4 regions of the Pseudomonas syringae pv. tagetis genome follow, and region 1 is predicted to be linked to each of the others. Evidence: predicted binding sites of a transcription regulator. Region 1 holds the regulator's gene; each other region holds the start of a gene.
The links. The regulator sigma-54, encoded in region 1, starts transcription at its own class of promoters, with help from an activator protein. The targets are predictions, from matches to a motif close to ANTGGCATNNANNTTGCTNT.

Region 1 (7,818 bases):
GCAAGGTAGTCTTGCCACAACCGGACGGCCCCATGATCCCGGTGACCTTGCCCCGCGGAATACGAATATCTACGTTATTGAAAATGCTGCGCGTACCGCGTTTGAAAGACACACCTTTCAACTCGACCGCATAGGCGTCATCAGGACTCATCTAAACTCCTTGCGATACAGCATTCGCCAGCAGCCGCCGGTTCTTGGAGCCCGACAAGCTGTCCAGGCGCGCCGAACAGGCCGCGAACTATACCACCGCCGCCACCCGCCCCCAAGAAGAGAACCGAGCGGTTCAGGTATTCGCTGAATTATTCTGTACCACAATGTTATGGCAACAGGCGTGGATACAGACCCTCGAACACGTAGGAAATTCGTTTAAAAACAACACAACGACGATCAGACGTGAGGGAATCGTTCATTACCGCTATAATCGCCGCCTTTCAGCAGGCTGACCCCTTCCAGACATGAACCAATCCACTGACCTGATCCAATCGGCGCAACGCACCATTCGTCTTGAGATAGAAGCCATACACGGCTTGCTCGAACGTCTTGACGGCGACTTTGTGCGCGCGTGCGAAATGATCCTCGCCAGCAAGGGTCGAGTCGTTGTGGTCGGCATGGGCAAGTCCGGACACATCGGCAACAAGATTGCCGCCACGCTGGCGAGCACGGGTACCACCTCTTTTTTCGTGCACCCGGCTGAAGCCAGTCATGGCGACATGGGCATGATCACCCGTGATGACATCATTCTCGCCCTGTCAAATTCCGGCAGCACCAACGAGATCGTGACCCTGCTGCCGCTGATCAAGCGGCTGGGCATAAAGATGATCAGCCTGACCGGCGACCCGGAGTCCATTCTGGCCAAGGCTGCCGACATCAACCTCAATGCCCATGTCGTGCATGAGGCCTGCCCGCTCAACCTGGCGCCGACCTCATCGACGACTGCCGCATTGGTCATGGGCGACGCCCTGGCCGTGGCGCTACTCGATGCACGGGGTTTCACGGCAGAAGACTTTGCATTTTCCCATCCGGGTGGCGCGCTGGGTCGTCGCCTGCTGCTCAAGGTCGAGAATGTCATGCACTCCGGCGACGCATTGCCCAGCGTGCAACGCGGCACCCTGCTACGGGATGCGCTGCTTGAAATGACTCGCAAGGGGCTGGGCATGACTGCAATTGTCGAGGCCGATGGCACACTGGCCGGCATCTTCACCGACGGCGATTTGCGCAGAACACTGGATCGCCCTGTCGACATCCGTCAGACCGTCATCGATGAAGTCATGACGCTTCACGGCAAAACGGCTCATGCCGAAATGCTGGCCGCCGAAGCGCTGAAAATCATGGAAGACAACAAAATCAGTGCACTTGTTGTCGTAGACCAGAATGACCGGCCGGTTGGCGCATTCAACCTGCAGGACCTTTTGCGCGCAGGCGTCATGTAATGGAAACCGAAACGATGACCCAGGATCTCATGCAACGCGGCAAGGCTATCAAACTGGCCGTTTTCGACGTCGATGGCGTACTCACCGACGGCCGTCTTTATTTCATGGAAGACGGCAGCGAGATCAAGACATTCAACACCCTGGACGGCCAAGGCATAAAAATGCTGATAGCCTCGGGCGTCACGACAGCCATTATCAGCGGCCGCAAGACCTCGATCGTCGAGCGTCGGGCAAAGAGCCTGGGCATCGAGCACCTGTTTCAGGGACGCGAAGACAAGCTGGTGGTGCTGGACAAACTGCTTGCAGAACTCCAGCTTGGTTACGAACAAGTCGCCTATCTGGGCGATGATCTGCCAGACTTGCCAGTCATAAGGCGCGTCGGACTGGGCATGGCCGTCGCCAATGCGGCCGTTTTTGTACGCGAGCACGCACATGGAATCACCAAGGCGCGGGGCGGCGAAGGCGCAGCGCGCGAATTCTGCGAACTGATCCTGAGTGCGCAAGGCAACCTTGAAGCGGCTCACTCCGCCTATTTATAGAAGCCATTATGTTCACTAAAAAAATTCGCAAGTTCCTGCTTCTCGGGGTACTGGCGCTGCTGCTGGCAGCGGTCGGCTACTGGAATATCAGTCCGGAAAGCTTCATGGACCAACCGGTCGCAACGGTCGATGACACGGTCATCGACTACTATGCGATCAATGCCCATAGTGTTCAGTATTTGCCGGACGGCACGCTTCAATACGACATGACCTCCGACAAGGTCGAGCACGTAAAGGCCACTGACGTGACCCTGCTGACTACGCCGGATCTGCATATGTATCGCGGCGGCGAGTTTCCCTGGCACGTGCAGAGCAAGAAAGGCGAGGTTTCGTCCGGTGGCGACCAGGTCGAGCTTATCGACTCCGTACGCGTCGAACGTACCGATGAAAAACAACGTACGACTATTATCACCACCAGTCGTATGACCGTATTCCCTCAGAAGCAATATGCGCAGACCGAGCAAGACGTTAGAATCGACGGCGCAGGCGGTGTGACTACGGCCAAGGGAATGAAAGCGTATTTGAAAGACAGCAGGATGGACCTGCTGTCCAACGTAAGAGGACAGTATGAGGCTCGTTAAAACTCTTCCTTTATTGCTCGGCCTGGGCGCAGCACTGGGAAGCGCGAGCGCCTGGTCCCTGCCAACCGACCGCGATCAGCCGATCCACATCCAGTCTGACGATGCTCAGCTCGATGACAAGAAAGGCGTAGCGACCTACAAGGGCAACGTGATCATCACCCAGGGCTCGATGAAAATCACTGGTAACACCGTGACGATCACGCGTAATGCCCAAGGCGAAGTGGACGTGTTCACGTCTGTCGGCAATCTGGCTTATTACGAGCAGAAGCCTGCAGTTGATAAACCGATCGTGCAGGCTTACGCCGTCACCATCCAGTATTACGCCGGGCAGGACCGCATCGTCCTGATCGACAAGGCCAAGGTCATCAATGATGGCAACACGTCCGAAGGCGAGAAAATCGTCTACGACACGGTCAGACAGGTCGTCAGTGCCGGTCGCGCCAATGGCGGTGCCAAGGTGACTACACCACGTCCACGCATCGATATGGTCATCCAGCCGAAAAAGAAAACCGATCAACCTCAGAAGGCCCAGTAAATGGCAACGCTCAAAGCCCAGCATCTGGCTAAAAGCTACAAAAGCCGACAGGTCGTGCGCGATGTGAGCATTTCCATCGACAGCGGCCAGATCGTCGGTTTGCTGGGCCCCAACGGTGCCGGCAAGACCACCTGCTTCTACATGATCGTGGGACTGGTCCAGGCTGATCAGGGGCGCGTGCTGATTGACGACCTGGACGTCAGCCATCAACCCATGCACGGCCGCGCCCGCGCCGGCATCGGCTATCTACCGCAGGAAGCGTCGATTTTCCGCAAGCTGTCGGTGTCCGATAACATCATGGCGATACTCGAGACCCGCAAGGAACTCGATGCCGGGGCACGTCGCAAGGAGTTGGAAAGCCTCCTGCAGGAATTTCACATCACCCACATCCGCGACAATCTGGGCATGAGCCTGTCGGGCGGCGAGCGTCGCCGCGTGGAAATCGCTCGGGCGCTGGCTACCGCACCGAAATTCATCCTTCTGGATGAACCGTTCGCAGGCGTTGATCCTATTTCCGTGGGCGATATCAAGCAGATCATTCATCACCTCAAGGCCAAGGGTATCGGCGTACTGATCACCGACCACAACGTCCGTGAAACGCTGGATATCTGCGAAACTGCCTACATCGTCAACGATGGGCAACTGATCGCAGAAGGCGACTCCGAGACCATTCTGGCGAACCAACTGGTGAAAGAGGTCTACCTCGGCCACGAATTCCGCCTTTAATCGACTGCCCTTTACGCTTAGCAGCCGATTGATGCCTACGCAGTGTATTGACAATATTTTATTTGTCATACCACTCTAGGCAAAGGCACAGGTTTCAGGCATATAATTTGCTTAAGTTGGCGCCACGGCGCCTGTAGTAGATGGCGCATGCGCGCCGGCGAATAAGGTGTTTAGCCCCTGCCATGAAACCATCGCTAGTCTTGAGAATGGGCCAGCAGCTGACGATGACACCGCAGCTGCAACAGGCAATCCGCTTACTTCAGCTTTCCACTCTGGACCTCCAGCAGGAGATCCAGGAAGCGCTGGAGTCAAATCCCATGCTGGAACGGCAGGAAGAAGGCGACGACTTCGATAACTCCGACCCGCTTGCCGACAACATCGAACAAAAGCCCAACCCTGACGTTCAGGAACCGACCTATCAGGAATCCGCGCCGACTGTGGATAACCTTGAAGATGGCGAATGGAACGAGCGTATCCCCAATGAACTGCCTGTCGATACGGCATGGGAAGACATTTACCAGACCAGCGCCAGCAGCCTGCCAAGCAACGATGATGACGAGTGGGACTTCACCACACGCACCTCTGCAGGCGAAAGCCTGCAAAGCCACCTGCTGTGGCAATTGAACGTCGCGCCAATGTCCGACAAGGACCGTCTTGTGGCGGTCACGCTGATCGATTGCATCAACAATCAGGGCTATCTGGACGAAACGCTCGATGAGATTCTCGAGTCTTTCGATCCCGAGCTGGACATCGAACTCGACGAGATCGAAGCCGTACTGCACCGTATCCAGCAGTTTGAACCGGCAGGCGTCGGCGCGCGAAACCTGAGCGAATGCCTGCTGCTGCAATTGCGTCAGTTGCCGGCGAAAACGCCGTGGCTGGCAGAAGCACAACGCCTGGTCACCGACTATATCGATCTGCTGGGAAGCCGCGACTACGGTCAGTTGATGCGGCGCATGAAGCTCAAGGAAGACGAGCTGCGCCAGGTCATCGAACTGGTCCAGAGCCTCAACCCGCGCCCTGGCTCACAGATCGAATCCACAGAAGCCGAATATGTCATTCCCGACGTGATCGTGCGCAAGGACAACGAGCGCTGGCTGGTCGAACTCAATCAGGAGTCAGTACCGCGCCTGCGCGTCAACCCGCAATACGCCGGCTTTGTGCGCCGCGCCGATACCAGCGCAGACAACACCTTCATGCGCAATCAGTTGCAAGAGGCGCGCTGGTTCATCAAGAGCCTGCAAAGCCGCAACGAGACGCTGATGAAGGTCGCCACACAGATCGTCGAACACCAGCGCGGTTTTCTCGAATACGGTGACGAGGCCATGAAGCCGCTCGTCCTGCACGATATTGCCGAGGCAGTGGGAATGCATGAGTCGACCATCTCGCGCGTGACCACTCAGAAATTCATGCACACTCCACGTGGCATTTACGAGCTGAAATACTTCTTCTCAAGCCATGTAAGCACTTCCGAGGGCGGCGAATGCTCGTCAACGGCAATTCGCGCAATCATCAAAAAACTGGTTGCGGCGGAAAATCAGAAAAAGCCGTTGAGTGATAGCAAGATCGCTGGTTTACTGGAGGCACAAGGCATTCAAGTAGCCCGTCGCACAGTCGCCAAGTACCGCGAGTCACTCGGTATAGCGCCTTCCAGTGAGCGTAAGCGGCTGATGTGATGCAGGCCGAGCCACAGCGTCCCAGAGACAGGCGCCATGCCTGTCTCCTTATGCACTGGCAAAGGAGAAAGCTGTATGCAAGTCAACATCAGTGGACACCAACTGGAAGTGACCAAACCCCTTCGCGAATACGTTGAGCTCAAGCTCAAGAAGCTCGAGGGGCATTTTGACAAGATTACCAACGTGCAGGTCACGATGACGGTCGAGAAGCTCAAGCAGAAGATCGAAGCCACGTTGCACATCCATGGTGGAGAGGTCGTTGCCAATGCTGAACATGACGATATGTATGCTGCCATCGACCTGCTCACTGACAAGCTAGACCGACAATTGCTCAAGCATAAGGAAAAGCAGCAAAGCATCCTCAAAGGTGCGGCCGCTCGCTAACGCCCATTTAAATGATCCGAATCGAAAATATCCTGACCCCCGGCCGCTCCTGTGTGAACGTGCCGGGCGGCAGCAAAAAGCGTGTACTCGAAGAAATCGCCAACCTGATCGGTCGTGAAGTACCGGGCATGGTTTCGGACACAGTATTCACAAGCCTTGTTGCCCGCGAAAAACTGGGTTCGACCGGTTTCGGCAACGGCATTGCAATCCCTCACTGTCGTCTCGCCGAGTGCAGCCAGCCTGTCAGCGCGGTCATTCACCTTGACAACCCGACTGATTTCGACGCCATCGATGGCGCGCCGGTTGACCTGCTGTTCGTATTGCTGGTCCCACAAGCCGCTACCGATGAGCACCTGGAATTGCTGCGCCAGATCGCCAGCATGCTTGATGACAAAGATGTGCGTAAGCGCCTGCGCAGTGCTGATAGCTCTGAAGCGCTTTATCAAGTGGTGCTGGACGTGCAGAACGGAAACTGACCATGCGCATGATCATCGTCAGCGGCCGCTCCGGCTCAGGCAAAAGTACGGCGCTGGATGTGCTGGAAGACAGCGGTTTTTATTGTGTCGACAACCTTCCTGCCGGCCTGCTGCCGGAGCTGGCCGAACGTGCGCTGATCAATACCGAGTTGGCCGAGCCCTTGCTGGCGGTTTCCATAGATGCGCGCAATCTGCCCAGCCATCTCACCCGCTTTCCGCAGATGCTGGATGAAGTACGCTCACGCAACATCCAGTGCGACGTGTTGTACCTCGATGCGGACGAGGCAACCCTTCTCAAGCGCTTTTCGGAAACCCGACGTCGCCACCCGCTGAGCACCGCAGAGCGCTCGCTGGCCGAGGCTATACGCGACGAGACCGCACTGCTCGGCCCGATCATCGATCTGGCCGACCTGAAGATCAACACCACTCACCTGAACCTCTATCAGTTGCGTGACGCACTCAAACTTCGCCTGCTGAACAAGCCCGAGCCAGGCACCGCGTTCCTGATCGAGTCCTTCGGCTTCAAGCGCGGCATGCCTATCGATGCCGACCTGGTTTTCGATGTACGCTGCCTGCCCAACCCGTACTGGAAACCTGAGCTGCGCGACCATTCCGGACTTGAGCAGCCGGTTATCGACTACCTGTCGGTGCAGCCCGATGTTGAAGAGATGTTTCAGGACATCTTCGCTTACCTGAACAAATGGCTGCCCCGGTTTGCTGCCAGCAACCGTTCTTACGTTACCATTGCCATCGGCTGCACCGGCGGACACCACCGCTCCGTCTACCTGACCGAACGGCTCGGCCAGGTCTTGCAACAATCACTCAAGAACGTTCAGGTTCGCCACCGCGACCTTAGCTGAAAGGATTTTCACTGCGATGCCCGCTCGTCAAATAACCATCATCAACAAACTGGGCCTGCACGCCCGCGCTGCTGCCAAATTCGTGGGCGTAGCAGGCAAGTTCCCTTGCACGATCAGGGTCGGCCGATCGCCGCAGACCATGGTCGACGGCAAAAGCATCATGGCGGTGATGATGCTGGCTGCAGGCAAAGGTACCGAGATCCACCTGCACACCGAAGGCGAGTTCGAACAGGAAGCACTGGATGGCCTGGTCGAGCTGATCGACAACAGGTTTGATGAGGGCGAGTAAGCCGTCACCCCATCGCTGTAAGCATTACCACCAGCATTGCATGCGCAACCAGCTCAGTCCTTGAGCAATCAGTAACGCCATACCCGCCACCAGCAGCACAATCCCTATCGTCAGGCGAACCAACCGCACACTGCTGATCGCGAGTATCCCGGAACGCATAAATTGCCTTGGGTCGGGTTGCTGGAGTCAGGCCAGAGCGGCCTGATAACGTCGAGACACCTCATCCCAATTGATCACGTTGTAAAACGCGTTGATGTATTCGGGACGACGATTCTGATAGCGCAGGTAATAGGCGTGCTCCCACACGTCCAGCCCCAGAATC
Region 2 (7,818 bases), 2.1 Mb from region 1:
GTCAGTTTGAAAACGTCTGCACGTAAACGGGTAGAGCTGGCCGAACATTTCTCTGGCTTGTAACGAGGCGCTGCGGATCGCTTGCAAGCTGACGCCGTGCTGGCGAAACGCATGGACAAAGCGAATTTCCAGCAGGTCGTGGAAGCCGAGCAGCTTGTCGTCCAGAAATGCGACCTCTGGCGTCCAGAGGCCGGGGTGATCGACGCCTGCCGCGCTATAGCCGAACATCCATCTGCGAATGTCTTTCGCCGGAATGCCGGTGTATGAGGACGCTTCTGCTGGGGTGTATAGGCCCACACCGAGGAGGCGGCTGGGTGATGTAGTGGTGTTCATAGCTCCTCTCTTCATGTGTAGGGTAATCAGGAGAGTAATTCTGGGCTTGATTCGGATATCAATCAACGGACGTTTTGATAACCGAAGCGGATCAGGAAGTGACCTAATGCAAAAGCTGAAATTTCCTACGATGCCATCGTGATAACACCAAGTAATCGAATCAAAGCGCCCGCAACGAAGCACATCCGCCGGGGGCGCTATTGTTTAAAAGGTGAGTCTAACCTGAGTCTTAAGCAGGCTCAGGTCTTGTTGAACAGTTTGGGCAAACCCTTCGCTTTCAGTACAGCCTTGACGGATGGACGTGCTTCTACTCGCGCCACGAACGCTTGCAAAGCAGGTTGCGCTTCCAGCGAAATGCCAAAATTGACAGGCCAGCGTGTTACCGCGAACAGGTAGGTGTCGGCAACGCTGAAATCGTTACCCAGCAGGTAATCAAGACCATTCGCCAGCAGACCATTCAAGTAGGTTTGTTTGGCGATGACCGGGCGCTGGGCGTCGGTGGCATCCACCCCCTTCGCCAAATAGAAAAGCGGTGTCCAGGCCTTGTGATATTCAGCAGCCAGATAATTGAGTATCTCCTGCAGCCTTGCGCGCTCCAGCGTCCCGTTGGCTGGCACCAGCATTGGTACGAAGTGGTCACCCAGATATTGCCTTCAGTCAGAACAGCACCGCCATCCAACCCCAACGCAGGAACAGCCCTTTGGGGTTGATCGCGTAATAGTCATCGCCGGATTCAATCGTATGCTGCCGCAGATTGACCTTGACCAATTCGTGAGCGACACCCGCTTCGTGCAACACGATGTGAGCAGCAAGCGAACAGGAGCCAGGTGAGTAGTAAAGCTTCATAGGTGATTGTTCCGGTGGCTGAGAATGACCAGATCCTAGCACTCAGATAACTTTTTATAGCTGGTAACTTAAGGTTACTCTAGTTCTCCGGTTGCCGTTATGTAACCTGGTTACGCTCTGGAAACTCGCGATCCGACAAGGAAAACCCTGCCATGTCATTGAAAATGCGCAAAAGCAAGTCAACCATCCCGTCCCCGAATGCGCGATAGCGGCGTGCATGTGGCTCCTGAGCGGTGTCTGGACTCCAAATTTGCTGTGGAGTTAAAGTGGTGGGCCTCGGCGATTCGGCGAACTGCGCGTCGACATCCCCGGTATTTCGGCAAAGATACTGTCGGTAGGCTTGAAGAGGTGGGAGATAAAGGTGTGGTTGTTCGGACGGTGCTGGCGACTTCGCCACCTCCTGCGGAGTACAGTCTTTCGGAGTTGAAATTGGAGTTGCTGCCGGCGATTGCGAAGATTGAATATCGGTTGAGGTTGAAGCGGGGGAAGGACGTGGCAGATGGTGTGCGACTTGAGAATTAAATTCCGTTAGTTGCAAGCAACAGATACAGTCTTGAGTTTGAAATACTTGCCTGAAAAAAAAAGCAAAGAGAGAAGGCTCGACCAGCATAGATCGAAATTTTTCTCTGATTAATACTGAGAACTGCCCCCTACAAACTTATAGCAAAGACAATCCTGTGCTAACAGGCTATCTAAATCGGCCTCTTTAACGCTAACATTAAAGAGGCGCGATTAGCTGCATGTTGGAATTAGTTTTTCACGTAACCCTGTGTCAAACAACCACCGCTGTACTGCCAAGTAAGAACGTCGGTGTTACCAACCAAGCGGGTAGGGGTCAATATGCAGGTATCCGCAGCAGCAATGCCCTTGTAAGCATTAGGTGTACCGGTGATAACCGCTGTTGTAGCCGTAATACCAACGCTAGCCAAAGCACCTGGGGTGGCGGTTGGAAGAGTGATGCCTAATTTTGCTGCAGTATCGCATGCGGTGAGGTCAGTCGTCTGCGCATAGCAAACGGCGACGGCAGATTTAACGGCGTCCATAGCCAACACGACCTCTGTGTAAGCCGCTTTTCTGGTGTAATTCTGATATGCAGGCAGTGCCACCGCAGCCAGAATCCCGATGATCGCCACTACGATCATCAGCTCGATCAACGTAAAACCTTTTTGTGTTTTCATAGCTTACTTCTCCGAGGCGTCAGTTTTTAGTGCCTTGATCCACCTAAAGCACACGGCGTGCCAAAGTGCAATGCGTTGCGAACCATTTGGAAAGCCGTTATCCGTGGCATCAGGTTGCTCCGTAATCCGCAGAAACTGACAATTTACGTCACATCCCGCACTGCCATTTGGCAGCACCGCCCGACTGCGCTATAACCCACCCATTGTCTGTGTCTGGTGGTTTTATGACTGATGCTGTCCTCACTGGTTTGGCCAAGCAATTGGTCCTCGCCGAGCTCCTTACTGAACCTGTTGCGCAGCAAGCGTATCAACAGGCGCGCCGCGACAAGATTTCGTTGGTGAGCTATCTGGTTCAGAACAAGCTGGTCAAAAGCCTCACGCTGGCGGAATTGGCTTCTGATCAGTTCGGCGTGCCGTTCATGGACCTCGCCAGCCTGGACAAGGAAAGCCAGCCTAAAGGTCTAGTGAGTGAAAAGCTGGTTCGGCAGCATCACGCCCTGCCGCTCTGGCGACGAGGTAACAAGCTGTTCATTGGCATATCGGATCCGACCAATCATCAGGCTGTGACCGATATTCAGTTCAGTACTGGCCTAAACACCGAAGCGATTCTGGTCGAAGATGACAAGCTGACCACTGCGATAGATCGATTTTTTGACAGTGATAGCGGTCTGGGCAATCTGGAAGATGTCGATCTGGGTGTGGATATCGAACCGGCTGATGGTAAGGAAACGTCCCTCGCGACGCAGAATGACGCTGACGATGCCCCGGTGGTCCGTTTCGTCAACAAAATGCTGTTGGATGCCATCCGGTTAGGATCGTCCGATCTACATTTCGAGCCCTACGAAAAGATCTTTCGCGTGCGCCTGCGTACCGATGGCATTTTGCATGAGGTTGCCAGGCCGCCGATTCATCTGGCAAATCGTATTGCTGCACGCCTGAAAGTCATGGCGAGCCTCGACATTTCGGAACGGCGCAAACCACAGGACGGCCGGGTCAAGTTACGAATGTCCAAAACCAAAGCTATTGATTTTCGTATGAATACCTTGCCCACTCTATGGGGCGAGAAAATCGTGATGCGGATTCTCGACCCGACCAGCGCACAGATGGGCATCGATGCTCTGGGCTACGAGCCAGAGCAAAAAGCACTGTATCTGGAGGCGCTGAAACAGCCGCAGGGCATGATTCTAGTGACCGGCCCCACGGGTTCCGGCAAGACCGTTTCTCTGTATACCGGTCTGAATATCCTCAATACTGTGGACATCAATATATCCACGGCCGAAGACCCGGTAGAGATCAACCTAGAAGGTATCAATCAGGTCAACGTCAACCCGCGTCAGGGGCTAGACTTTTCTCAAGCATTGCGCGCGTTCCTGCGTCAAGATCCCGACGTGATAATGGTCGGTGAGATACGAGACTTGGAAACGGCAGAAATTGCCATCAAAGCCTCGCAGACCGGGCATATGGTGCTTTCCACACTGCACACCAACAGCGCAGCGGAAACGCTGACTCGACTGCATCATATGGGTGTCGCGGCATTCAACATTGCTACGGCAATCAACCTGATTATTGCGCAACGGCTGGCACGTAAGCTGTGCAGCCACTGCAAGAAAGAATTGGATATTCCTCGCGAGACACTTATTCAGGAAGGTTTTCCAGAAGAGAAAATCGGCAATTTCAAGATATACGGCCCGGTGGGCTGTGAGCACTGCAACGGGGGTTACCGAGGCAGGGTGGGCATTTACGAAGTGGTCAAGAAAACACCGGAACTGGAACGCATCATCATGGAAGAAGGCAACTCGCTGGAGATCTCTAGACAGATGCGCAAGGACGGTTTCAATGACCTTCGCACATCAGGGCTTTCGAAAGCCATGCAGGGCATCACCAGCCTTGAAGAAGTCAACCGCGTGACCAAGGATTAAACATGGCCAGCAAGGCAGTCAAAGTCATCGTTTACACATGGGAAGGCGTGGACAAAAAAGGCGTCAAACTTAGCGGAGAATTAAGCGGCCACAATCCGGCGCTTATCAAAGCACAATTGCGTAAACAGGGTGTCAACCCTACCAAGGTGCGCAAAAAAGCTGCCTCGATCTTCGGCAAGGGTAAAAAAATCAAGCCTCTAGACATCGCTTTTTTCTCTCGGCAAATGGCGACGATGATGAAAGCCGGAGTTCCGCTGCTACAGTCGTTCGATATTATCGGTGAGGGTGCAGAAAATCCGAATATGCGAGCGCTGGTAGGCTCACTCAAACAAGAAGTATCAGCAGGTAACAGTTTTGCAACGGCTTTGCGGCAAAAGCCCGAGTACTTTGATGATCTCTTTTGCAACCTCGTGGATGCGGGCGAGCAAGCTGGTGCTCTTGAGAGTCTGCTGGATCGAGTAGCAAGCTACAAAGAAAAGACAGAAAAGCTCAAAGCAAAAATAAAGAAAGCCATGACCTACCCCGCTGCTGTTTTAATCGTTGCACTTATTGTGTCCGGCATTCTATTAATTAAAGTAGTTCCGCAGTTTCAGTCAGTTTTTGCAGGCTTTGGTGCAGAACTCCCTACGTTCACATTGATGGTTATAAGTCTTTCAGAGATTGTGCAGAAATGGTGGCTGGCGATTGCAGGCATGTTTTTCTTCAGCATTTTCATATTCAAACGTGCTTATAATAAGTCTCAGAAATTTCGCGACAGCCTTGACCGTCTTTTGCTGAAAGTCCCCATCATTGGGCCGCTGATTTTTAAGTCATCAGTAGCGCGTTATGCCCGCACGCTCGCAACAACTTTTGCCGCTGGAGTTCCGCTAGTAGAGGCTCTCGACTCTGTCGCAGGGGCAACGGGCAACGTGGTGTTCAGAAACGCTGTGAACAAGGTTAAGCAAGACGTGTCCACCGGAATGCAGCTTAATTTCTCAATGCGCTCTACTGGAGTTTTTCCCAGTTTAGCAATTCAGATGACTGCCATTGGAGAAGAGTCTGGTGCGTTGGATAATATGTTGGATAAGGTCGCAACTTATTATGAGGATGAGGTCGACAATATGGTAGACAGTCTGACCAGCCTTATGGAACCTATGATTATGGCCGTTCTCGGTGTGGTAGTGGGCGGATTGGTCATAGCAATGTACTTACCGATTTTCAAGCTCGGAGACGTTGTCTGAAATGCCTCTCCTCGACCTACTGGCCAGCTCCCCCCTGGCCTTCGTCACCACCTGCTGCATCCTCGGCCTCATCATCGGAAGCTTCCTCAACGTGGTCGTCTACCGCCTGCCACTAATGATGGAGCGCGACTGGAAAGCCCAATCCCGCGAAATGCTCGGCCTGCCCGCCGAACCCGATCAGCCTGCCTTCAACCTGAACCGCCCCCGCTCCAGTTGCCCGCACTGCGCGCACAAAATCCGCCCGTGGGAAAATCTGCCGGTCATCAGCTATCTGCTGCTGCGCGGTAAATGCTCGCAGTGCAAAGCGCCGATCAGCAAACGCTACCCGCTGGTCGAGCTGACCTGCGCAGTGTTATCAGCCTACGTCGCCTGGCATTTCGGCTACGGCTGGCAGGCGCCGGCGATGCTGGTGTTGAGCTGGGGGCTGCTGGCGATGAGTCTGATCGACGCTGATCACCAGCTGTTACCTGATTCTCTGGTGCTGCCATTGCTGTGGCTGGGCCTGATCGTCAACGCTTTCGGGCTGTTCACCTCGCTGAATGATGCGCTATGGGGAGCGGTGGCCGGCTATCTGGCGCTGTGGTCGGTGTTCTGGCTGTTCAAGCTGGTGACCGGCAAGGAAGGCATGGGTTATGGCGACTTCAAGTTGCTGGCCATGCTTGGCGCGTGGGGCGGCTGGCAGATTCTACCGTTGACCATCCTGCTGTCGTCGCTGGTGGGCGCGGTGCTGGGGGTGATCATGATGCGTGTGCGCAGGGTCGAAAGCGGTACGCCGATCCCCTTTGGTCCTTATCTGGCCATTGCGGGGTGGATCGCTTTGCTCTGGGGTGGTCAAATAACCGACTCTTACATGCAGTTTGCCGGTTTCAGATGACTCACCCCGATCAAAAACCCTGGATTCTTGGCCTGACTGGCGGCATTGGTAGCGGTAAAAGTGCAGCGGCACAGTGCTTTATCGACCTTGGCATCGACACCGTGGATGCCGACCACGCCGCCCGCTGGGTGGTCGAACCGGGGCGCCCGGCGCTGGAACAGATAGCCGCGCATTTCGGCAAGGGCGTGTTGCAGGCCAGCGGCGAGCTGGATCGTGGCGCGCTGCGCAAGCTGATCTTCGAAAACCCCGAGCAGCGGCGCTGGCTGGAAGCGCTGCTGCATCCGTTGATCAATCAGGAAATCGTCAGCCATCTGGCCAAGGCCAAATCGCCGTATGCCATTCTGGTCTCGCCACTGCTGGTCGAGTCCGGGCAATACCGCATGGTTCAGCGGCTGCTGGTGATCGATGCTCCGGCGCACCTGCAGATAGAACGCACCATGCTGCGCGACAGCTCCAGCCAGGAGCAGGTCGAAGCCATTCTCAAGGTGCAGATCCAACGTGAAGACCGCCTGCGTCATGCTGACGATGTGCTGGTCAACGACCGCGACCCTGACTGGCTGATCAGCGAGGTCGAGCGGCTGCACCACTTTTACCTTACTTTGCGTGGAGGCCAATCATGAGCCAACCAATGACCGTTCAATGCCCAACCTGCGACGCCCCTGTGGAATGGAGCGCGGCCAGTCCAAGCCGCCCGTTCTGCTCAGAACGCTGCAAACTGATCGACCTGGGAGCCTGGGCTTCTGAAGAGCATGCGATTCCGGTGAGTCCGGATGCTGAGGATGAGTTGTTCTCAGGTGATCTGGAGGCTCCGCATCGGGGGCATTGATCGACACGGTCCCAGACAACTCTCTTCTTGCCAACGGACGAGTGACTAGAGCGACGATCCGAGTTGCACACGAAGGCTGTCTCACAGTCGCCTGACTCCAAGCGGCTGTGGTCAGCCTCTCGAGGGTATATTCACCCGCCCCCTTTTCTTGCCCCCAGAAACAGCAATCAGAATATCTCGTGCAGACCAAACCCAGCCGCCCAGCAAAAGACAGGGAATCAGTATGGAAAAGAATTGATGAAAGTCAGAAAAAGGTCTCTTGGCAACCCCCACTCCAACAATCCCCAGAATAAAAAGACAGAAAAATAAATAACCGAGCATTCTAAAAAATAAACAAATAACGTTTGAAAAACTTATACTCTCCACCCACACCACACCCCGTCGTGAGAAAAATGTACTCCAACAAGCGTGACATACTGTTGACCACCCAAAGCACGTAAACTGATAGACCGATATCTGAACTCCCGCGTCAAGAAAAATCCAAGCATACATGGCGTCCATTATCTCACCCGTAGCTCTTAAATGCCCAGTCACATAATAGAGACCTATACCGCCCAACACGTAAACCACCAAACCCAAAATAAACACTGCCAGGTTCCTGCTTCAGGATAATTTTACCTTC
Region 3 (7,818 bases), 780 kb from region 1:
GAGATCGTACTCGGTGGCAAGGGTGGCGAGGAAATGATCTAAGGATTCAGCCGACTCATGTCCAGTTCCAATAAAGAATCGGCCAGCGACCTCATTCGCGCCAAGGACGCCGCGTTGCTCGACATCTGGGCGCTGCCCAGCTTCGATCCACACGTGGAGCCCGAACCTGAACCGGAACCCGAGCTGGTCGACGAACCGGCCGAGATGGAAGAAGTGCCGCTGGATGAAGTCCAGCCACTGACTCTGGAAGAGCTGGAAAGCATCCGCCAGGAGGCCTGGAACGAAGGCTTCGCCACCGGTGAAAAGGAAGGTTTTCACGGCACTCAGCTAAAAGTGCGTCAGGAGGCGGAGGTCGTTCTTGCGGCAAAAGTTGCCAGCCTGGAACAACTGATGGGTAATCTGCTGGCACCTATCGCCGAGCAGGACACCCAGATCGAAAAGGCTGTCATTTACCTCGTCGAGCACATCGCGCGCAAGGTCATTCAGCGCGAGCTGGTCACGGACTCGGCACAGATTGCCAGCGTGCTGCGCGATGCCCTCAAGCTATTGCCGATGGGCGCGCAGAATGTGCGAATTTTCATAAATCCTCAGGACTTTCTGCTGGTCAAGGCCATGCGTGAACGTCACGAGGAGTCGTGGAAGATCGTCGAAGACGAAGACCTGCTGCCGGGCGGTTGCCGCATCGAAACCGAGCATAGCCGTATCGACGCCAGCGTCGAAACACGCATTGCCCTGGCGATTTCCAAGATGCACGACCAGTTGCATGAACAGGTCACTCATCCTGCTGCAGCGGATCTGAGCGTTGATCTGGATGTCTCGCCAGGCAAAGCCCCCAATGCTGAAGAATCTGACGCGGACACCCTCGATGCGCCTTGATCGCACCAGTTTCGCCAAGCGCCTCGGTTCCTATGCCGAGTCGATCAGCCTGCCTGCCCAGCCCGTAGTGGAAGGTCGTCTGCTGCGCATGGTGGGTCTGACGCTTGAGGCCGAGGGCCTGCGCGCGGCAATGGGCAGCCGGTGTGTGGTTATCAATGACGACAGCCATCACCCGGTGGAAGTCGAAGCTGAAGTGATGGGTTTTTCCGGTGGCAAGGTGTTTCTCATGCCGGTCGGCAGCGTGGCCGGCATCGCGCCTGGCGCGCGGGTTGTGCCGCTGGCCGATACCGGTCGTCTGCCGATGGGCATGAGCATGCTGGGCCGGGTCCTTGATGGTGCCGGTCGTCCGCTGGATGGTCGCTCGCCGATCAAGGCCGAAGACTGGGTGCCGATGGATGGCCCGACCATCAACCCGCTCAAGCGTGACCCCATCAGTCAGCCACTGGATGTCGGCATTCGGTGCATCAACGGTTTATTGACGGTGGGTCGCGGTCAGCGTCTCGGGCTGTTTGCCGGTACGGGCGTGGGCAAGAGTGTGCTGCTCGGCATGATGACGCGCTTCACCGAAGCGGACATCATCGTCGTTGGCCTGATCGGGGAGCGGGGCCGTGAGGTCAAGGAGTTCATCGAGCACATCCTCGGCGAGGAGGGCCTGAAGCGTTCGGTGGTGGTCGCTTCGCCAGCCGATGATGCGCCTCTGATGCGTTTGCGCGCAGCGATGTATTGCACGCGAATCGCCGAATACTTTCGTGACAAGGGCAAGAATGTCCTGTTGCTGATGGATTCACTGACCCGTTTTGCTCAGGCTCAGCGGGAAATCGCGCTGGCCATTGGCGAGCCGCCGGCCACCAAGGGCTATCCTCCATCAGTGTTTGCCCGCTTGCCCAAACTGGTCGAGCGCGCCGGCAACGCTGAAAAGGGTGGTGGTTCTATTACCGCGTTTTACACCGTGCTCTCCGAAGGCGATGACCAGCAGGACCCGATTGCCGATTCGGCGCGCGGTGTGCTGGACGGCCACATCGTGCTGTCCCGGCGCCTGGCCGAAGAGGGGCATTACCCGGCTATCGATATCGAAGCGTCCATCAGCCGGGTCATGCCCGCCGTGGTCAGCCCCGAGCACATGGCGCGTGCGCAGCATTTCAAACAGTTGTGGTCACGCTATCAGCAGACTCGCGACCTCATCAGCGTGGGGGCCTATGTAGCAGGCGGCGATCGCGAAACGGACATGGCGATTGCGCTGCATCCGGTACTGGTGCGCTATCAGCGTCAGGCGTTGCGCGAGAACGAAAGCATGCAGGGCAGCAGCGAGGCGCTGGCGTCGATCTTCGCACCAGCGACTGGCGGCTGATAACCCATGGCGCAGAGTCGAGCGGCGCGTCTGGCGCCGGTGGTCGAGATGGCAGAGGCTGCCGAGCGAACTGCCGCCCAGCGCCTTGGGCACTTCCAGGGGCAGGTCAATCTTGCCAACAACAAGCTGCAGGAACTTGACCAGTTTCGTCAGGATTATCAGCAACAATGGTTGCAGCGCGGCAGTGCCGGGGTTTCCGGGCAGTGGCTGCTGGGTTATCAACGCTTTCTCAGTCAGCTCGATGTCGCCGTTGCCCAGCAATACAAAAGTCTTGAATGGCACAAAGCCAATCTGGATCGGGCGCGCAGCGCCTGGCAGGATTGCTACGCGCGGGTAGAGGGCTTGCGCAAGCTGGTGCAGCGGTACATGGACGAGGCGCGCAGGCTGGAAGACAAGCGCGAGCAGAAATTGCTCGACGAGTTGTCGCAGCGCCTGCCTCGTCATGAACAATTCTGACGTTTGACTCAATCAGACCCGCAGTGATCTCTCTGGCTGGTCTACGCTATCAATGTCTCGGTGATGAAACACCTCGAGGTTCCCATGACTGTCACTTCCGAACGTTCTGCCGATGGCCAGACGCTGACCCTTTATATCGAAGGGCGTTTCGATTTCAATTCCCATCAGGCGTTTCGCACTGCCTATGAGGACTATCCGCAGTCACTGAACTACGTGGTCGACCTGCGCGGTACGCATTATCTGGACAGTTCTGCGCTGGGCATGCTGTTGCTGCTGCGCGATCACGCCGGAGGTGACAAGGCATTGGTACGCTTGGTCAACTGCACGCCTGATGTGCTGAAGATTCTGGCCATTTCCAATTTCTCGAAGCTGTTCGAATTGAGCATACCCAGTGCAGCCAGCCCCGAACAAACTGTGCATTCTGATCGCTGATGACAGCACCAGTGACCGCTTGCTGCTGTCAACCATCGTGGCGCGGCAGGGTCACCGGGTCCTCAGCGCGGGCAACGGTGTCGAAGCGGTTGCCATCTTCAAGGCCGAAAGCCCGCAGTTGATTCTGATGGACGCCATGATGCCGGTCATGGATGGTTTCGAAGCGGCGCGAAGGATCAAGGCGATGGCCGGCGAATCGCTGGTGCCGATCATCTTCCTGACCTCGCTCACCGAAGGCGAGGCGCTTGCACGCTGCCTGGACGCCGGTGGTGACGACTTTATGTCCAAGCCTTACAACCCGCTGGTATTGGCCGCCAAGCTCAACGCCATGAACCGTTTGCGGGTATTGCACGAGACTGTTCGCCAGCAGCGTGACCAGATCGCCAGGCACCATGAATATCTGCTCAATGAGCAACGTGTCGCCAAGGCGGTGTTCGATCAGATCGCCCACGCCGGTTGCCTGGGGGCGAGCAATATCCGCTACCTGCAGTCCCCCTACGCACTGTTCAACGGCGACCTGATGCTGGCCGCTTACACCCCCGCCGGGCACATGCAGGTGCTGCTCGGTGATTTCACCGGACATGGCTTGCCGGCTGCCGTTGGCGCGATGCCGCTTGCAGAAGTGTTCTATGGCATGACAGCCAAGGGCTATGGCCTGGTTGAAATCCTCCGTGAAATGAACGCCAAGCTCAAACGCATCCTCCCGGTCGACATGTTTTGTTGTGCGACGCTGCTGTGTATCAATCTGCCGCAGCGGCAGGTCGAGGTATGGAGCGGCGGCTTGCCGGACGGCTACCTGCTGCGCGGCGCACAGGGCGAGCATGTGCCGCTGGCCTCGAATCATCTGCCCTTGGGCGTATTGAGCGTCGATGCCTTCGACGCGCGCACCGACGTGTATCCGTTGGCGCCGGGTGACCGCATATTTCTGTTGTCCGACGGCGTGCTCGACACCAGTAACAGTCAGGAGGAGCTGTTCGGTGCGCAGCGTCTGCGACAGGTTCTGTCGGCCAATCGCGAACCGCAGTTGCTGATCGAAGAGATCCTCGAGGCGCTCAACGAATTTGGCGGCAAGGCGCGTGACGATGTCAGTCTGCTGGAAGTCAGCGCTGTCGAAGCGCCGCTGCAAAGTCTGCCTGCCATGATGTATTCGGACAGCGGCGCCTCCAGCCCGCTGGACTGGTCGGCCAGCTTCGAGTTTCGTGCCTCGACCCTCAAGCGTTTCAACCCCCTGCCTTACGTACTGCAATTGCTGCTGGAGGTACATGGCCTGCGTGATCAGGGTGCCGCACTGCACATGGTGCTCGGCGAGCTGTACAGCAATGCGCTGGAGCATGGTGTGCTAGGGTTGGATTCGGCGCTCAAGCACGACGCAGCAGGCTTCGCGCTCTATTATCAGCAGCGGGCAGAACGCCTCGACAGGCTGCAGTCCGGCTTCATCCGCATGACCCTGCAGGTTGAAACGGTCGCGCAGGGCGGTCGGCTGACCCTCGGTGTCGAGGACAGCGGCCAGGGATTTGATGTGGAAAAGACCCGGACGCTGACGCCTGCCAGCAATGAACTGTATGGTCGCGGGCTGCATCTGGTCTGTGAGTTGAGCCGCGAGGCCAGGTGGTCCAGGGATGGCAGGACCGCCTGCGTGGAATTTTCCTGGGAGGGAGTGGCATAATCCCCGCCTGGAGTCTTGATCAAGGAGTGAACAAGTGTCGATTCATCTGGATTACAGCGTGTTGAATACCTTGCAGGAGGTCATGGAAGACGAATATCCAACCTTGCTGGATGTTTTTCTCAAGGATTCCGAGCAGCGTATCGCGCAGTTGCGTCTGGCTGCCGGGTCCCGCAATCCTGACTTTCAGGAGTTGAGCCTTACCGCTCACAGCTTCAAGGGCAGCAGTAGCAACATGGGGGCCTTGCAGCTTTCCGAGCTGTGCCGTCAGCTCGAGGAGCAGGCCCGCCAGGAGCAGTTCGCAGGTCTGGCAGAATTGATTGGCACGATCGACAGTGAATACATGACGATTCGCGGGTTGTTCAATTCCGAGCGGCAGCTGTTCGTCAGCTGAGCCCTGAAGTCTCCCTCGATTCCCGTTATGGAGATCATTTAAAAATTGGCCCGCATATTGCTAGCTACTCTGGTAAGGCGATAACCAGCAGCTGATGCGGAGACCGAAATGCCCCTTGCTACCAATGCGCTTCTTCAGGCTACAACCTCTGTGACCGCCAGGTCCGGTGTGGCCAACAATGCGGTCAAGTCTGCTGACAGCAGCAAGGACGGGGCCTCCAGCTTTTCCAATGTCTATGCAAAGCAGGCGAAAGACACCGTCCCTGCGCGTGACGATACGCCCGTAAAACCAGCTCGCGACAAGACCGCGCCTGACAAGGACAAGGTTGCCGCTGGCAAGGACAAGCCTGCAAGCGATCAGACGAATGCCGCCGACAAGTCGAGCGTTGCCGATAGCGGCAATGATTTGCCAGCCAAGTCGGCAAGTGCGGATGATGACGCGGCGCATTCCGACTCGAAGCAGGACGATGCGCAGGCCTCTGCCGATCCGGCGCTGACTGAGGGCCAGGCGGTCGTCGATCCGGCCCTTGACCCGGCATTGCAGGCAATGGCCGCACAGGCTCCCGCGGCACCTGTAGGCAAGGCACCACCAAGTGCGGAAGTTGTCACCGCACCAGTGGTCTCGGCGCTCACTACCACTCAGGCGGCACCGCCAGTCGTGGCCGAAGACGCCTTCAATCCCGACGCCGATCCGCTGGACGGTCTGGATGCCGTGCAGTTGGCGCTGGAAAACGCCACTGCCAAGACTCAACTGGCTGCGCAGAACGCCCAGGCTGCCAACAAGGCGACGCCGAGCAACTCTGAAGCTGACCCCAATCAGAATATCGTCAATAACCTGTCGGTCCTGAGCGAGCAACTTCCCTCCGAAGGCAGCAGCACTGAAAGCAGTGACAAGTCGTTCAGCGGTTTGATCGGTGAGGGTCTGAAGGATGTCAAAGGCGCCGCCGGCGACACGCGCGTCGACAACTTTGCCGATCGCCTCGCTGCGCTCAGCCAGGCCGCGCAACCGGCACGCGCAGCGGCAGCACCTGCCGCGCCCTTGATGAACCAGCCGTTGGCCATGCATCAAAGCGGCTGGACCGAAGGCATCGTCGACCGCGTCATGTACCTGTCGAGCCAGAATCTCAAGACCGCCGATATCAAGCTGGAACCTGCCGAACTCGGTCGTCTCGATATTCGTATCAACATGGCGCCTGAGCAGCAGACCCAGGTGACCTTCATGAGCGCCCATATGGGTGTACGTGATGCACTGGAAAGCCAGATGTCGAAGTTGCGTGAGTCGTTCGTGCAGCAGGGGCTTGGCAACGTCGACGTCAATGTTTCCGACCAGTCGCAACAGCAGGCCCAGCAACAGGCTCAGGAGCAGGCCAGCCGTGCCCAGCGCAGCGGTCGTGGCGGTGGCATGAGTTCCAGCGATACCTCCGATGAAATCGCAGGCGTCGATGCAGCCATTCCGGTCAGCCAGCCAGCGGCACGTGTGATCGGCACCAGTGAGATCGATTATTACGCGTGAGGCTCTTGAGTTGCATGGCAGCCGCGACGCGATGTCATGCATTGCATGAACTTGATGGCGCAGAAATGCTTTTTTAACGCGATGGCACAGACGACCCAGATTGCGACGTAAGTGACAGGGTGAAGTCGGGCCGGAAACGGAGTTGCGGGCTTTGCCTACTTTGGCCCCATCAAAGTAGGTCGCCGAGGGGCGAAAAGGTGACTTGAGTCGAACCTCAATCCACCTGAGAACGAAAAACCATTGTGTGACGCGGAGCGTCACGAACTGCATTCCCACGCGGAGCGTGGGGACGATAGTCGTGGCAGCCGCGACACGACGTCATGAACTGCATTCCCACGCGGAGCGTGAGGAACGATAGTTATTAGCTCCCGAACTGTGCCTTTAGCCAAACTGCTCTAAAGTGCTTTCACAAGAATCACGATCCCTTCGCGCCCAGGCGCGTAACCGTTTGTGTCCAATACATCTCCGCCTCGTACAACTCTGGCATAACACTTGCTCTGCCTCTGTCACGTATTGAAGAACCTCTTGAATAGTGACGGATTATTGGCATGGCGCAGAGCGAAGAAGTTAAAGACCCCGCGACCACAGGCAAAGGTAAAGGCAAACTCAAGCTCATTATCATCGCCGTCGTGGCGCTGCTGCTGGCCGTAGGCTTGTCGGTGGGCGCGACCTGGTTCCTCATGCACAAGAGCGAAAGCAAGGAAGATCCAGCGGCGGCCGCAGCGGCAGCCAACGTCAAGCCAGTGGCGGTGTTCGAACCGATGACCCCGGCCTTTGTGGTCAACTTCAACGCCAATGGCCGCCAACGCTACATGCAGGTGAGCATCACCATGCTGGGCCGTAACGCAGCCGACATGGAAGCGCTGAAGGTCCACATGCCATTGATCCGCAACAATCTGGTCATGCTGTTTGCAGCCATTCCCTTCGAATCGCTGGCTTCGCCGATCGGCCAGGAAATGCTGCGTCAGAAAGCGACCGCCAGCATTCAGGAAGTCGCGCAGAAAGAACTCGGCAAGACTGTGATCGAACAGCTGCTCTTCACTAACCTCGTATTGCAGTAGGACTCTCACATGGCCGTGCAAGACCTGCTCTCCCAGGACGAGATCGATGCGCTGCTGCATGGCGTCGACGATGGGA
Region 4 (7,818 bases), 2.7 Mb from region 1:
ATGGAAGACCTTGGCAATCTGTGTGACATCGCCAGCCAGACAATAGAAATCGGCTTGCTGCTGGAGTCTTCGCGACAGAGTATCGTGCAGCGCAAGTTCGCCGGATGGGCAGCGATTCTGGCGTTCCCGACGGCCATTGCCGGTATCTATGGCATGAATTTCGAGAACATGCCCGAACTCAAGTGGCATTACGGTTACTTCATCGTACTGGGCGTAATCGTGGGCGGCTGTGCGGCGCTGTTTGCCAGCTTCAAGCGTTCTGGCTGGCTGTAGCAGAGCAGCCCCCTGCAAACCGCCAGGCGCATGACCACACATGACCACACGTCATGCGTCCGCTCACACCGACTGCGCGTGCGGCTTATGCGCCACAAAGCGCATCATCCACTCCGCAACCGTTGCTCCGTGGTGATCGTGGTCGAGGCTGGCAACCCCCTGTTGATAGATGTGCTCGCCCAATGCGTCCTGGCGAAGATCAAGCAAGGTGCGGGAAAACTCATGAATGAACTCGGGATGCCCCTGGAAACATAGCACCTGATCATTGATATGGTAGGCGGCAAACGGACAGAACTCGCTGGAAGCAAGGACCGTTGCGTTCTCGGGCAGCGCGGTAACCTGATCCTGGTGGCTGATCAGCAGCGTGAGTTTGTCCATCGCTGGCGTCATCCACGGCCTGGCGGGGGCCAGCTGGTAGTGATGGATACCGACTCCCCAGCCCTGCACGGCACGCTCGGTCTTGCCTCCCAGCAGCAAGGCCAGCAACTGGTGGCCAAAGCAGATACCCAGCAATTTTTCGCCGCGCTGATAAAGCTCCAGTAGATAAACCTTCAACGTCTGAATCCATGGATCGGTGCCAAATGAATCGGCTTTGCTGCCAGTCACCAGGTAGGCGTCGAACCGCTCGTCTGCAGGTGGGTAGTCCCCTTGCACCACGTTATAAACCGTCAACTCTGCAGCGATTGGCTGGCGCGCGAAGAGCAATTCGAACATCCGCCCGTAACCATGGTATTGCTCGACCAGTTCCGGTCGAAGGTTGTCGGTTTCCAGAATACAGATGCGTAAAGACATAAAAGAGACCCTGAAACAGTGATGAGGCAAAAGCGTATCGGCAGAGCCTGCCTTGAAGGCCGCAGCAAATCAAGCAACACCCTGCCCTGTCTCGGACGCGTAATTAGCGTAGAAAAATTCTGCCCCTGACGAACGGTGCAAAGCCGATGCTCCCCCACGAGGCGTCTAGAAAAGGCTTGTGCATTAAGCCATGCAGTTGGTAATAGCGTTAACTTCTAAACGCGCAACTTTAGATCCCCAACCGTTCTAAATTACAGGGCACCCCGGCTCTATGGTTAGATCTGTAACAGGAAGCGCGCAAAATCCTTTCAGCGCTCGGGCCGACGGTCGGATGATCGGGTCCACCTGTTCAGTGCGTACCCTTGTCGGCAAGTCGATCATCTGCGTCACAGAATCGATTTGCTTTGTCGCTCAGGAATAACAACAAAAGGCGGTCAGCCATGTTCAAGTTCAAGCAGTCCAAAGTACGTCAGGCGGGATTGATACTCTTTACCACTGCACTGTTATTGATTGTGCCTAACCTGAACCGGCTGTTCGGCTGATCACAGACGCTTTCGGTCCACGTATAACTGTGCCACTCTTTCCACTCGTACTGAGGGAGATGAGCCTATGCGCCAATGGATTGCTGTTTTTGCACTCGTCGGCAGCTTCGCTGCGCACGCGGGCATGGTGGATCAGGCTGCGGCCGTGGCAGCACTGAAAGAAGGCAAACTGGCGATGGATGTGCGCAGTCAGACTGACTACGACGCAGGCACGGTGTTGAATGCAGTGCGCGTCGATGACAGACGGCTGGTCAACCAGATGAAACAGGTACTCAACGACCGTAACGCGGTGTTCGTCATTTTCAGCAGCACTGACAGCAAGGCCGACAAGGCCCAGGACAAGCTTCGGGCTGCCGGCTACTACAGCGTCATTAATGGCGGTAACTACGAAGAGCTGCATAACGCGCTCTACGACATCACCGACGACCCTGCAGAATAGACAAAGGCCGGTGCTTTGGCTCCGGCCGTTTCGGTGATGCGCAGAGCAGTATTTACGAACTACTGATGCTGTGTCTGGACCTGCACACGGGTTTTCACTTTTGGCGTACCGGTCATGGGCGAAACCACAACCTTGGCGTGCATCTGTTCAGATCCGCCACCGCGGCGCATACCACGTACCGGACAGGCATCCAGATAGTCCAGCCCCACCGCCAGTTTCAAATGCCGTTCGGGAATGGCCAACTGATTGGTGACATCAAAACTGTACCAGGCGTCGTCTATCCAGGCCTCGGCCCACGCGTGGCTGGACAAATGCTCGCTGTCTTCGCTGCACAGATAGCCAGACACATAACGTGCAGGCACGCCAAGGCTGCGGGCGCACGCCAGAAAGGCATGGGTGTGATCCTGACAGACTCCCGAGCGCCCGGCGAAAGCCTGAGCAGCGCTGGTGTCCACTTCAGTCGAACCCTGCGTGTAGGTCATGTGCTGGTTGAGCGCCTGCATCAGATCGATCAGTGCGCTACGGTCCGCGCGCTTGTGGCATTCCCGCGCCGCGAAAGCGCGAATCGCTTCGTCGGGCTCGGTCAGCCGGGTAACGCGCAAAAACGGCAACGCTGATTGACTCTCATGCTCGGCCTCGCGGGTTTCGTCGATTTCCACCTGCCCACGCGCGCCGATAATGATCGCCTCGTGCGGCTCTTCCAGGCTCAGGACATGGAGGATATTGCCAAAGGGATCGATCTGCGCGCGTACCGGCCGCGGCAACGTCAGTTGCCAGCTGAGCACCTGCTGGCGCTCACTGTCGTGGGGTGTCAGGCGCAGATATTGAATACTCGAACGCACCTGATCATCGTATTGATAGGTGGTCTCATGACTTATGGAAAGTCTCATGCAGCCTCCAGATACGAAGTGTGGATGGCATCACCTAGTTGGGCCAGCATCGGGATGAATTCGTTCAACCACTCGTGCAGGCCCTCATCCAGAATCTCGTCGATACTGGTATAGCGCAATCGTGCATCCATCTCGGCGGCCATACGTTGTGCCGGTCGACCATTGACGCCGGGCAGACTGGCCAGGATGACGTCCATCTCTTCCAGACACGCCCGCAGTGAACGCGGAATGTCGGCACGCAGTAGCAACAGTTCAGCAACCTGACGCGCGCCGGGCGCATCCCGATAAACCTCGGTGTAGGCCTCGAACGAGGACAGTGCGCGCAACAAGGCGCTCCACTGGTAATAGCCAGCGGCCGAATTGTCCGCCGCGGCATTGGCCTGCGGCCCGCGCAATTCAAGCATTTCATAGCGGGCATCGAGCATGCGCATGGTGTTGTCAGCGCGCTCGATGAACGTTCCCAGACGGATGAAACGGAATGCATCGTTACGCATGATGGTGCCGTAGGTTGCACCACGGAACAGGTGAGAGCGCTCCTTGACCCACTCGCAGAAGCGACTCATGCCGTAACGGGTCAGGCCCTGCTGGGCGATGCCGCGAATTTCCAGCCAGGTGGAGTTGATGTTCTCCCACATGTCGGCGGTGATACGACCGCGCACCGCGTGCGCACTGGCCCTCGCGGCCCCCAGGCAGCTGTAGATGCTGGCCGGATTGGTCGCATCCAGAGCAAAGAAGTGCAGCATGCGCTCGGCATGCAGTTCACCATGACGCTCGACGTAGGTTTCCAGCGTTCCGGTAATCAGCAACGGCATGGCTATTTCATCCAGCCCATCGCCCCGCCCGTCTTGCGGCATCAACGACAGCGAATAGCTCACGTCCAGCATACGGGCGAGATTCTCCGCTCGCTCCAGGTAACGCGACATCCAGAAAAGATCAGAGGCAGTTCTACTTAACATTGGCAGGCATCCTTAATCCTCGACCACCCAGGTGTCTTTGGTTCCGCCACCCTGTGACGAATTGACCACCAGCGAGCCTTCACGCAAGGCCACTCGGGTAAGCCCGCCAGGTACAACACGGGTTTCGCGACCGGACAGGACAAAGGGGCGCAGATCGATGTGTCGCGGGGCTATGCCATTCTCGACAAAGGTCGGACAGGTCGACAGGCACAAGGTGGGCTGGGCGATGTACGCGTGTGGCTTGGCCTTGAGACGCGCCCGGAAGGCTTCGATCTCGGCGGCGGTCGCCGCAGGGCCGACCAGCATGCCGTAGCCCCCGGAGCCCTGGGTTTCCTTGACGACCAGATCACTCAGGTTGGCCAGCACATGTGACAGTTCTTCCGGCTTGCGGCACTGCCAGGTGGGTACGTTCTTGAGAATCGGCTCTTCGTCCAGGTAGAAGCGAATCATGTCGGTGACATACGGGTAAACCGACTTGTCATCGGCAACGCCGGTACCGATCGCATTGGCCAGAACCACATTCCCGGAACGGTAGGCTGCCAGCAGGCCGGGAACGCCCAGCATTGAATCAGGGTTGAACGCCAGCGGATCGAGAAATGCATCGTCAAGCCGTCGGTAGATCACATCGACAGCCTTGGGGCCGTCTGTGGTACGCATGAATACACGGTCATCGCGGACAAAAAGATCCGCGCCTTCCACCAGCTCGACGCCCATCTCGCGAGCCAGAAACGCATGCTCGAAAAAGGCGCTGTTAAAACGTCCGGGCGTCAGTACCACGACACTCGGATTGTCCAGATGACTTGAGCTCTTGAGCGTGTCGAGCAGCAGGTTCGGGTAATGATCGATGGGGGCGATGCGCTGGGCCGAGAACAGCTCCGGAAACAGACGCATCATCATCTTGCGGTCTTCGAGCATGTAGCTCACGCCGCTCGGGGTACGCAGGTTGTCTTCCAGCACGTAATACGTGCCGTCACCGTCACGCACCAGATCGACACCGGAAATATGCGAATACAGATCACGGTGCAAGTTCAAGCCCTGCATCGCCAACTGATACTGCTCGTTGGCCAGCACCTGCTCGGCAGGAATTATCCCGGCCTTGATAATGCGCTGGTCATGATAAAGATCCGCGAGAAACATGTTCAGCGCCTTGACACGCTGAATGCAGCCACGCTCGACAACACGCCATTCACTGGCCGGTATGCTGCGCGGGATGGTGTCGAAAGGAATAAGCCGCTCGGTCCCCTGCTCATCGCCATAGAGCGTGAACGTGATCCCGGCGCGATGAAACAGCAGATCGGCTTCGCGCCTGCGTTGAGCCAAAAGCTCGGGAGGCGTATCGCCCAGCCAGCGGGCAAACTCCCGATAGTGCGGGCGGACTACACCACCAGCATCGTACATCTCGTCATAAAAGGTGCGGATCATGCCGTACTCCTTGTCACCATGGACACCAAGACCATCGCAAAGCCCGTGCCACCGGCATAAACGCCTTATTATCAAATGGTTAGATAACTATCCAGCGCTCTGCGCACCATTCCTGTGCACTAAACGCCCAAGCCAATTCTTTCGCGCCTCATTCGGAAGCGTCATTCAACCGTGAAATCTATGATCAGCATAGTCAGAGTTGATTTCCGCCAACGATATTAGTTCGCCATACTCGCCAGCAACCGAGCAAACAGGGCACCAAACGGTACTTTTGCCTCACGCATTATTTTTTGGATCCGCTGGGCTGCCTGTGCGGATTTTAAACAGACTTCCCTTTGCGCCACTCATTTGAGTGGCTTTTTTTTGACCACTGTTTATGAACGAAAGCCGAAAACACAACCGGCTGATCCAGAACCTGTCCCGAATCAGCCGGTCGCGTATTGTCTGACAATAAACAAGTATCAAGCGTGCAGTCGTCTGATCTCCTGAGTGACACCCCAGCCTTCCACTTCACCGTCCATAGGTGAAATCACCGCCTGAAAGTCCTGTTCGAAGTCACCGATACCGTCATAGGTGGCGTACATCACTTTGCTCAATTGCAGGTGCCAGTTACCGTCGTCACGTATGTTGACCTGGGTGTTGAGGGATTCACCGCGAAATTGCTCTGCGGCCTGCCGTGCCCGCTCCTCGTCCGGGAAGATGGCGTAGAACTCGATAGGGTAGATTCGCGCGAAATCAAAACCGCCTTCTTTCATGCGGCGCAGTACGTTACTGCTGATGTCCTCTTGATAGGCTGTGCTCATGAAACGTCCTCCTATGCAACGATAGATAGAGTTTCAACTCTTCCAGAGCGACCGCCGAATCATCGGGGGCCGCCACACGACAGGTAATCCGGCGTGGGGAATCAAGCATGTAGCTGACCGGACCAGGCTTGGCACAGGTCGGATATCGAGATGTCAGAGGCCGCTTCAACGGCCTCATCTGCAGAGTAGACCCTTCACGGGGCAGATGCCAAGTGGTTGCCACGAAAAGCTTTTTGAATCACTTCAGGTCAGGCGACTTCTGTAATGGAAATGATCTGCACGCTGTTATGGTCCTTGAGCGTCTTCACGGTCGGCTCTTCGGTACGCCCGTCAAGATCATTCAGATTCAGCTCATCGGTGACCGGGTACAGGTCCTTGCGCAGAAAACGCGCGGCGTCCTCAGGGGTCGGGCACTCGTCAAAGCCAGCCTCAACACGCTGCTGCACACCATCCTTGTCCAGGTACAAAATGGCCCACTGTTTCATCAATGCCTCCAGAACGAAGCCAGGCACTCTGGCTTATGTGATCTGGACCTTTTGGCCCGCGCATTCGTTCCAACGAATTAAGCCGGACAGCCTGCCATCGCGGGCAAAACAAAAGGCCCTCGCAGTGGATGCCGAGGGCCTTTTGTCTGTGGACTGATCCGGCTCGCCGGTTACCCGTACGAGTCGGTTTTCATCAGTTGCGGTTCTTGCTGGCTTCTACACCTGCTGTGTTATCCAGAAGGCTCTTGGTGGCCGTCTGCAGGAAGCTTTCCAGCTTGCGCTTGAGCTCCTGAGCGTCAGGTGCATCAGGCACCTCCTCGGCATGCGGCTTGGCGCCAAGGCTATAGGTCAACAACTTGGCAGGCATTTCCGTCGGTTCGATCAGAATGCGGTTGCCGCTGATGATCGCGACCACCTGCTCGCTGCCCGACGGTTTGATCACGCCAAACCCCTTGTCGCCCTCTGGCAGATTGAGCAGATCGCGGCCCCAGCACTGGTTGCGGTTCAGGCCACCCAGACGCCCCATGATGGTCGGCACTACGTCGACCTGCGTACCCACGATGCTGCTGCGCTGACCGAACTTCTCCTGCACACCAGGACCGATCAGCAGCAGAGGCACGTTGAAACGGCCCAGGTCCATTTCGGTCAGTTGCTTGTCGTTACCAAAACCATGGTCGCCCAGTACCACGAACAGCGTGTTCTTGAAGTATGGCTCTTTTTTGGCCTTCTCGAAGAACTGGCCCAGCGCCCAGTCGGCATAACGCATGGCGGTCAGATGCTCGTCCAGCGAACCGTGGCCGGTCACGCGCTCGACCGGCAGCGGATCCGGCAAGGCATACGGCGTGTGGTTGGACAGGGTCTGCAGCAGCGCATAGAACGGCTTGCCGTCCTGACGGGCCTTGAGCTCCTGCGCACCCCGATCGAACATGTCCTGGTCGGAAACACCCCAGGTCGGATCGGAGAACACCGGATTGACGAAGTCCTCGCGACCGACAAAGTTGGTCATGCCCTGGTTGCTGAAGAAACCGGACTGGTTGTCCCAGGCAAAGTTGCCGTTATAGACGTAGACGTCATCGTAGTTACGCCCCGTGCTCAGCAGTTGCGGGAGGCCTGACAGCTTGTGACTGCCTTCCGGCGTCTGCATCAGGTACTCGAAGCCCGGCAGGTTCGGGAAGCACGCCATGGTGGCGAACATACCCTGGTGGGTGTGAGTGCC

Region 2: the regulator sigma-54 is predicted to act here: its motif matches at 2,403-2,422, upstream of MME58_RS03765 (pilin).
Region 3: the regulator sigma-54 is predicted to act here: its motif matches at 5,214-5,233, upstream of MME58_RS17665 (flagellar hook-length control protein FliK).
Region 4: the regulator sigma-54 is predicted to act here: its motif matches at 5,348-5,367, upstream of MME58_RS09525 (circularly permuted type 2 ATP-grasp protein).

The regions. Positions count from the first base shown of each region.
Region 1 is NZ_CP092923.1:4,759,739-4,767,556, forward strand. Features, by position in the region: gene MME58_RS21155 (ATP-binding cassette domain-containing protein) at 1-151, opposite strand, end outside; gene MME58_RS21160 (KpsF/GutQ family sugar-phosphate isomerase) at 456-1,430, shown strand; gene MME58_RS21165 (KdsC family phosphatase) at 1,430-1,969, shown strand; gene lptC (LPS export ABC transporter periplasmic protein LptC) at 1,978-2,550, shown strand; gene lptA (lipopolysaccharide transport periplasmic protein LptA) at 2,537-3,085, shown strand; gene lptB (LPS export ABC transporter ATP-binding protein) at 3,086-3,811, shown strand; gene MME58_RS21185 (RNA polymerase factor sigma-54) at 3,994-5,487, shown strand; gene hpf (ribosome hibernation-promoting factor, HPF/YfiA family) at 5,563-5,871, shown strand; gene ptsN (PTS IIA-like nitrogen regulatory protein PtsN) at 5,883-6,347, shown strand; gene rapZ (RNase adapter RapZ) at 6,350-7,207, shown strand; gene MME58_RS21205 (HPr family phosphocarrier protein) at 7,224-7,496, shown strand; gene MME58_RS21210 (superoxide dismutase) at 7,683-7,818, opposite strand, start outside.
Region 2 is NZ_CP092923.1:841,341-849,158, reverse strand. Features, by position in the region: gene MME58_RS03785 (DUF433 domain-containing protein) at 1-333, opposite strand, end outside; partial or broken gene MME58_RS27545 (glutathione S-transferase family protein) at 573-1,179, opposite strand; partial or broken gene MME58_RS27540 (winged helix-turn-helix transcriptional regulator) at 1,332-1,701, shown strand; gene MME58_RS03765 (pilin) at 1,929-2,357, opposite strand; gene pilB (type IV-A pilus assembly ATPase PilB) at 2,582-4,276, shown strand; gene MME58_RS03755 (type II secretion system F family protein) at 4,279-5,496, shown strand; gene MME58_RS03750 (prepilin peptidase) at 5,498-6,370, shown strand; gene coaE (dephospho-CoA kinase) at 6,367-6,990, shown strand; gene yacG (DNA gyrase inhibitor YacG) at 6,987-7,196, shown strand; gene MME58_RS03735 (hypothetical protein) at 7,308-7,784, opposite strand.
Region 3 is NZ_CP092923.1:3,983,414-3,991,231, reverse strand. Features, by position in the region: gene fliG (flagellar motor switch protein FliG) at 1-42, shown strand, start outside; gene fliH (flagellar assembly protein FliH) at 58-876, shown strand; gene fliI (flagellar protein export ATPase FliI) at 866-2,224, shown strand; gene fliJ (flagellar export protein FliJ) at 2,231-2,680, shown strand; gene MME58_RS17680 (STAS domain-containing protein) at 2,765-3,112, shown strand; gene MME58_RS17675 (fused response regulator/phosphatase) at 3,072-4,778, shown strand; gene MME58_RS17670 (Hpt domain-containing protein) at 4,813-5,169, shown strand; gene MME58_RS17665 (flagellar hook-length control protein FliK) at 5,278-6,681, shown strand; gene fliL (flagellar basal body-associated protein FliL) at 7,230-7,742, shown strand; gene fliM (flagellar motor switch protein FliM) at 7,752-7,818, shown strand, end outside.
Region 4 is NZ_CP092923.1:2,096,988-2,104,805, reverse strand. Features, by position in the region: gene MME58_RS09550 (magnesium and cobalt transport protein CorA) at 1-273, shown strand, start outside; gene MME58_RS09545 (amidotransferase) at 337-1,065, opposite strand; gene MME58_RS09540 (rhodanese-like domain-containing protein) at 1,675-2,046, shown strand; gene MME58_RS09535 (transglutaminase family protein) at 2,106-2,936, opposite strand; gene MME58_RS09530 (alpha-E domain-containing protein) at 2,933-3,892, opposite strand; gene MME58_RS09525 (circularly permuted type 2 ATP-grasp protein) at 3,905-5,314, opposite strand; gene MME58_RS09520 (ribonuclease E inhibitor RraB) at 5,776-6,117, opposite strand; gene MME58_RS09515 (hypothetical protein) at 6,366-6,602, opposite strand; gene MME58_RS09510 (LTA synthase family protein) at 6,796-7,818, opposite strand, start outside.